2 regions of the Sporosarcina sp. FSL K6-2383 genome follow, and region 2 is predicted to be linked to the other one. Evidence: riboswitches for the same ligand, from Rfam matches in the RefSeq annotation. Region 2 holds a riboswitch; the other holds the start of a gene.
The links. A riboswitch is a leader RNA that binds a small molecule or an ion and turns the genes downstream of it on or off. The one in region 2 is predicted to bind cobalamin.
Positions count from the first base shown of each region.

Region 1: it holds a riboswitch for cobalamin, as region 2 does, so the genes downstream of both, metE (5-methyltetrahydropteroyltriglutamate--homocysteine S-methyltransferase) here and MKZ10_RS04685 (ABC transporter substrate-binding protein) in region 2, are expected to answer to the same signal.

Region 1 covers NZ_CP152017.1:2,993,789-2,997,215, reverse strand. Annotated here, with positions in the region: gene metE (5-methyltetrahydropteroyltriglutamate--homocysteine S-methyltransferase) at 1-2,065, opposite strand, end outside; cobalamin riboswitch at 2,208-2,356, opposite strand; gene MKZ10_RS14970 (ABC transporter substrate-binding protein) at 2,795-3,427, shown strand, end outside.
Region 2 covers NZ_CP152017.1:896,101-899,527, reverse strand. Annotated here, with positions in the region: gene MKZ10_RS04690 (iron ABC transporter permease) at 1-578, opposite strand, end outside; gene MKZ10_RS04685 (ABC transporter substrate-binding protein) at 541-1,539, opposite strand; cobalamin riboswitch at 1,718-1,922, opposite strand; gene MKZ10_RS04680 (DNA topoisomerase III) at 2,090-3,427, opposite strand, start outside.

The DNA.
Region 1 (3,427 bases), 1.6 Mb from region 2:
TATCGTATGAGAAGTCGTTGAAGGCGGAAACGAGATCACCGTGGCTTCGTGATGTTTCAATAGAAATAACGTCTGCATCAAGTCCGCTGATGGAGTCGATGAAGTCATTGAATTCACAGTAGCACATATGCGTATGAATTTGCGTTGTATCTTGTACGGACGCTGTTGCTAGTCTGAATGCGTTGATAGCCCATTCTAGATAGTCACTCCACTCCGATTTTTTAAGTGGCAAGCCTTCACGCAGAGCAGGTTCGTCGACTTGAATGATGTGGATACCGGCAGCCTCCAGTGCTTCAACCTCTTTACGCAATGCAAGCGCAATCTGATACGTGACGTCTTTCCGTGAAATATCGTCGCGTACAAATGACCAATTCAAAATAGTGACAGGCCCTGTCAGCATTCCCTTCATCGGTTTGTCCGTCAAGGATTGAGCATAGACTGATTCCTCCACTGTCATCGGATCGATGAATGTCACATCACCGTAAATAACTGGTGGTTTAACACAGCGAGAGCCATAGGAAACGACCCAAGCCTTTTCAGTGAAGACAAAGCCGCCCAATTTCTCTCCGAAATACTCAACCATATCTGTCCGTTCGAATTCACCGTGAACGAAGACATCCAGTCCAATATCCTCTTGAATATCAATCCACTGTTTGATTTCATCACGTACGAAATCGCGATATTGTGCATCTGTTGATTCACCTTTACGCCATTTTGTCCGTGCGCGACGAACTTCTGGTGTTTGCGGGAAGCTACCAATTGTGGTTGTCGGTAGCAGAGGCAAATTGAATGTTTCTCGTTGTTTGTCGCGACGTTCCTTAAATGGAGAATTTCGTTTACTATCTTGTTCTCCGATGTTTTGTACGGATGCCAACAAATCAGGGTGATTTCTTGCAGGCAAGTCCGCAAGATTTTGACGGGCAGTTATACTTTCTACCACTGCATCAGTAATAGCTTGCTTACCTTCACGTACGCCTTTTGCTAGTGTTGTGACCTCCACAAGTTTTTCATCTGCAAAAGCGAGCGCAGCTTTAATCGTTGCGTCTAGCTTTACCTCAGATTGTACCGTGACGGGAACGTGAAGTAGACTGCTTGAAGACTGTACCCAAATGCGATCCACTGGCACAAGTTGTGTTAATGTATCGAGTAATGCTACTTTTTCCCGCAAATCAGCACGCCAGATATTGCGTCCATCGATTAAACCAGCCGCAAGTACTTTATCCGCCGGGAATCCGTGTGCTTGCAAATGTTCAAGGTTTTTCTCAGCACCTTGTGCAAAGTCAAGGCCAATCCCTGCAACAGGAAGGGCAACAACCTCTTCATAATGCTCAATGGCCTCAAAATATGTTTGTAATAGAATGTTGGCATTTGGAGCTTCGACGCTTAGTTGTTTGTAAATTTCAGTAACTGTTTGAATATCTTCTTTCGTTAGAGATGTGGAAAGAATAGGTTCTTCAAGCTGAATCCATTGCGCTCCTGCCTCTGCTAATTCGTTCAAAATTCGGCTATATAGAGGAACTAATTGCAAAATGAACGCTGGAATATCTTTTTTCGCATAGCCTTTTGATAGCTTTAAAAACGTATACGGTCCGATTAAGACAGGTTTACCGTCAATGTCTAATTTTTCTTTCGCCTCCAGATAGGCAGTAAGGGGTTTGTTCTCTGTTAATACTAGTTTTTTCTTGCTATATTCAGGAACGATATAATGGTAGTTCGCATTAAACCATTTAGTCATTTCTGAGGCAACAGCCCCATCATTACCACGTGCAATGGAGAAATACGTTGCAAGCGATACATCACCGCCAGACCAGTTAAAGCGTTCAGGAATCATACCAAACATGACAGCCGTATCGAGCATCCTATCGTACAAAGTGAAATCACCGACAGCAATAAGGTCGATTCCTGCGTCTTTTTGTTTTTGAAGACGTTCTAGACGAAGTTTTTCAATTTCCTCGAGGAATAGACCTTCCTCCAATTTCCCAGCCCAAAAGGCTTCGAGTGCTTTTTTCCATTCTCTATTGCCCCCGATATAGGGGTATCCAACCGTACTACTGACAATTGACAAATCGTTTCGTCTCCTCTTTTTGTGAAGTAACGAAGTGTTTAAATAAGGAAACAAAAAAACACTTCTAACGAAGGTTAGAAATGTTTACGCAGAATATAAATAGAGATGCGTTGTCATCCTAACACTCCCTATCGACCGTAGGGTAGAGCGTCGCAAAAAAGGCAGTTATCTGGCTTCAGCAAATTTACTGTTACAGTGGCGGGACCGCGCCGGATTATGGTTTCACCGGCTTCACTTTTAAGATCTGACAAAAGCATGTGTTATCAGACCACCTATTTCTATTGCTTTACTATGGAATTGTCGATGTATTCAAAGTTATCACGTATCTACTGTTCTGTCAAACTGAATACAAAGGATTGTCAAATGTTCCGAATGTATGAAAAACAATCAAGGTATCAACAAGTTAGGTGGCAAGTTGGCAGGTATGATTCTACAATAAATTTATATCTATGTTTCCCTTTTTGTATAAATATATTAAATGATTCACTCGTAAATTTAACTATTTTTATAATGATTTTAACTGTATTATTGCCAGCAAATTGCCGATGTGGGTTTGCAATGACTTGGAAACTCCTGTATTATTAAAAACTATAAATTAGACAGATAGATTTTTTTGAGGTTTCCCTATTCAGTTTTGGGGGAATAGGAGCCACGATAAACCAAACAGTTAGGGGGAAGTATGTTTATAACGTCTAATTTAAAAAAGATGAAAAGGGGTAACAATTTCTAATGAAAAAAATTACGATCTTTCTCTCAATTTGTATGCTTTTAATTCTTTCCGCGTGTAGTGGGGAGACAAGTAAAGACAGTATTAAAGTAATCCAATTTGCTGATGCCGGTTGGGATAGCATTCGTGTCCACAATAGTATTGCCCAACTCATTGTTGAGGAAGGCTATGGTTATGACACAGAAGTAACAAGTGGTACGACGGCTGCAACAGTTCAGTCATTGGAGAAAGGGGATATTAATGTCTATATGGAATTATGGACAGATAATATCAAAGAAGTTTATGAGGCAGCAATTGAAAAAGGAAATATTGTTAATGTCTCTACTAACTTCGCCGACAATTCACAGGGGTTATACGTACCGACATATGTCATTGAAGGGGATGCAGAAAGAGGGATTGAGCCAATCGCACCGGATTTAAAAACGGTTGAAGATTTAGCGAAGTATCCCGAAATTTTCCAAGATCCAGAAGATAAAAGTAAAGGACGTATTATTGGTGCTCCCTCTAGTTGGACGGTTAGTGAACATCTAGAAACGAAGTTGCAAACGTACGGCTTGGATGAGCAGTATAATTATTTGGCACCAGGATCAGATTCTGCAATTGTGGCATCACTAGTAGGTGCTTACAAAGAAGGT
Region 2 (3,427 bases):
TCCTTATCACCTAAGGAAATGAGCAGTGATGTAATTGAACCGATAAATGAGCCAACGATAATTCCTGCCAAGACAATCGTTTCAATCGCAAGACTCCTGCTGCTCAAACGAACTAATCCAAAAACAATCATAAGCGTAATAAATCCACTAACAATTGAGACGACTGGTAATGTAAAACTCCCAAGACCAATAATCGTGAATTGAAAAAATAGAACAAATACCGCCCCTAAGGCAGCACCTGACGAAACACCGATTGTATAGGGATCCGCTAACGGGTTACGTAAAAGCCCTTGAAATGCGGCACCCGCTAACGAAAGCGAAGCGCCGACACAAAGGGCCAGTAAAACCCGTGGCAGTCGAATATTCCAAATGATCAACTCTTCATTACGCGGAATATTTTCAAGCCAACCAATACCAAATGATTTATCCAACACAATATGCAAAATAGTCATGATCGGAAACTGTACGCTGCTGATGAATAGACCAAGTAACAGCGTACACAGCACAAACCCAATACTTAGTAAGTAAAGCCAGCCAATCTTACTCCCCAAAAACTTCCGGATAAATGATCTTTGCAAGCGTCTCTACTCCTTCAATCAAACGAGGTCCTGGGCGAGTGACCGTATCACTATCTACATCAAATACTTGTTCATTTTTTATCGCAGTTACTTCTGCCCAACCATCGCGTGCTAAAACTTGTTCAGCTGGATTGTCAATATAGTAACCATATGTCGTAATAATGACATCCGGGTTCAACTGTACAATCTCTTCTTCTGTCATCTTCACCCAACCATCTTGATCTTCAGCAGCATTTGTTGCGTTAATTGCTTCCAACATTTCATGCATGAATGTATTTTGCCCTGTTGTAAAAATGTCTGGAGCAGGGGCAACTTCTACCCATACTTTCTTTTTATCTGTAATCCCTTTTACTTTGTCTTCAACTGCTGCACGTCGGTCTTTCATGTCGTCAATGATTTCATCTGCTTTTTCAGACGTTCCCGTTGCCTGCGCAATCATACCCATCGTTTTATAAACATCATCAAAAGTTGAAGCACTGCCCGTCACAACGACTGTAATGCCTGCTTCCTCATATTGCTTCAGAATATTGCCATGCGTATCGTGATGGTACGTCGTGACAAAAACAATATCAGGTAAGAGCGAAAGAATAAGCTCCGCATCCATATCCTGGCCACCCACTTTTTGTACGCTTAACGCTTCTTCGGGATAGTTACAGTAATCGGAAACACCTATCATGCGTTCGCCTACACCAAGTGCATACAAAATTTCTGTATTGCTCGTTTGAATCGACACAATCGATTGTGGTTCGCTCTCTATTGTCACTTCTCGGCCTGCATCGTCCGTAATGGTAACTGGAAACGCTTCGATGACTTCTCCAGTAACCTTAGCTGCCCCTTCATCAGTACCCTCACCTTGCACTGTACCAGTCGAACCATTATCTGTGCCACACGCTGTCAAAATAGCAAGCATAAAAACAAACACAAAACTTAAAAAAACCCATCTTTGAAATAAATCCTTCAATATAATCTCTCCTCTTTTTGACATCAAAAAAAGCGCTCTTCTTTAGAAGAAGGCGCACAGAGAAAAGCGTTATCAACAAATCTCTTACAACAAAAAAAGAGATTCATCTGGGAAAACTCCATCATGAAGCCATACCCAAATAAGATGATAAAACACTTTAAACATCCCTTCCTCGAGGAAGCTTAAAATCAAAATAGGCAGGTCTCCTGACTTACGTCTCATCGGCAAACTAATTCCTTCCCATGCAATATGCACAGTGGATTTTCTTTAGTCGCCATAAACGCTTACAGTGACGGGATCGTGTTGGATTCACACCAACTTCCCTCTTCGTTTTAAACAGTTATTTTTCAACCATTCAAAAAACCTATTTCTCAATTATTCTTTTTTTAATGTTATGTATTCCGTACCAAGTATATAGAAGATTTGGCGGTAAGTAAACTACGTTTCAAAAGTATTCATACACTTAGCTCCTTACTTTTCATTTTAAAGAGGTGCTCTCCAGTCGATTTACAACTGAAAGAACACCCATTTTTATCATTCGTAACGCTATTTATTTTTCAAATAATTTTTTCAGCGCATCTGCCATTGCTGTATCTTCTGGTTCTTCCTGCTTATTCATGTATTTTTGAACGTCGCGTTTATCAGCTTTCTTGCCACCCGAGTTTGCACGGCGTTTTTCGAATGCCGACAGCTTTTCACGATGACCACATTTGCAGACGAAAATCCTGCCATCGCCTTCCCCACGCAATTCCAATTTCTTTTTACAAACTGGGCATCTTGCGTTCGTTAATGTCGATACATTTTTACGATGACCGCAATCACGATCCTGACAAACAAGCATTTTGCCACGCTTGCCATTGACTTCTAGTAAAAGTTTTCCACAATCTGGACATGTTTTCCCCGTGACGTTATCATGCTTGAACTTTTTGTCATCCGTTTTAATTTCTGTTACAGTACGCTTCGAAAAAGCAATCATATCCTTCATGAAGGCAGCTTTTTTCATCTGACCGTTGGCGATTTTCGTCAGCCCTTGCTCCCACTCTGCCGTCAATGCCGGTGATTTTAAATCCTCCGGAACAAGTTCAAGCAGCTGACGTCCTTTTGACGTCGTGTAAATATCGTTACCCTTTTTCTCCATCACAAACGAATTGAATAATCGTTCAATGACATCCGCACGTGTCGCAACTGTTCCCAGTCCGCCCGTTTCACCAATCGTCTTGATCAGCTCTTTAGATTCACCTTGCATAAACTGTGCAGGATTTTCCATCGCCGCAAGCAATGTTCCTTCGTTAAAACGAGCAGGTGGTTTCGTTTTTCCATCCGTCATCACAATGGCACGAATACTCACCTCATCACCTTTTTTAAATGAAGGAAGTGTATCTGTATCGACTTCTTCCTCATCCGTCGAATAAACCTTTTTCCAACCTTCATCTGTAATCGTGCGGCCCTTTGCCTTGAACATTTCTCCACCAACTGCAAATTCCGCTGTGACCTGATCAAAACGGAACGAACCAAAGAACACGGCCAGAAAGCGTTTAACAATTAAATCATAGAGACGCTGTTCTTTATCTGATAAATTTTGTAGAATTGGCGTTTCCTCTGTCGGAATGATTGCATGGTGATCCGACACACGCTTATCGTCGATAACACCCTTCTGTGGTTTAACCGCTCCTGAACGCAGTAGCGTGTTAACCGCTTTGCGATATGGCCCAATATCCACAGCTTTAATACGCTCTTTCAGCGTACTCTCCATATCCGATGTCAAATGCTTCGAATCCGTACGCGGGTACGTTACGGCTTTATGGCGCTCATATAAATTTTGTAACGTTGATAGCGTCTCTTTCGCAGACCATGACCACCGACGATGTGCTTCTTTTTGCAGCTCCGT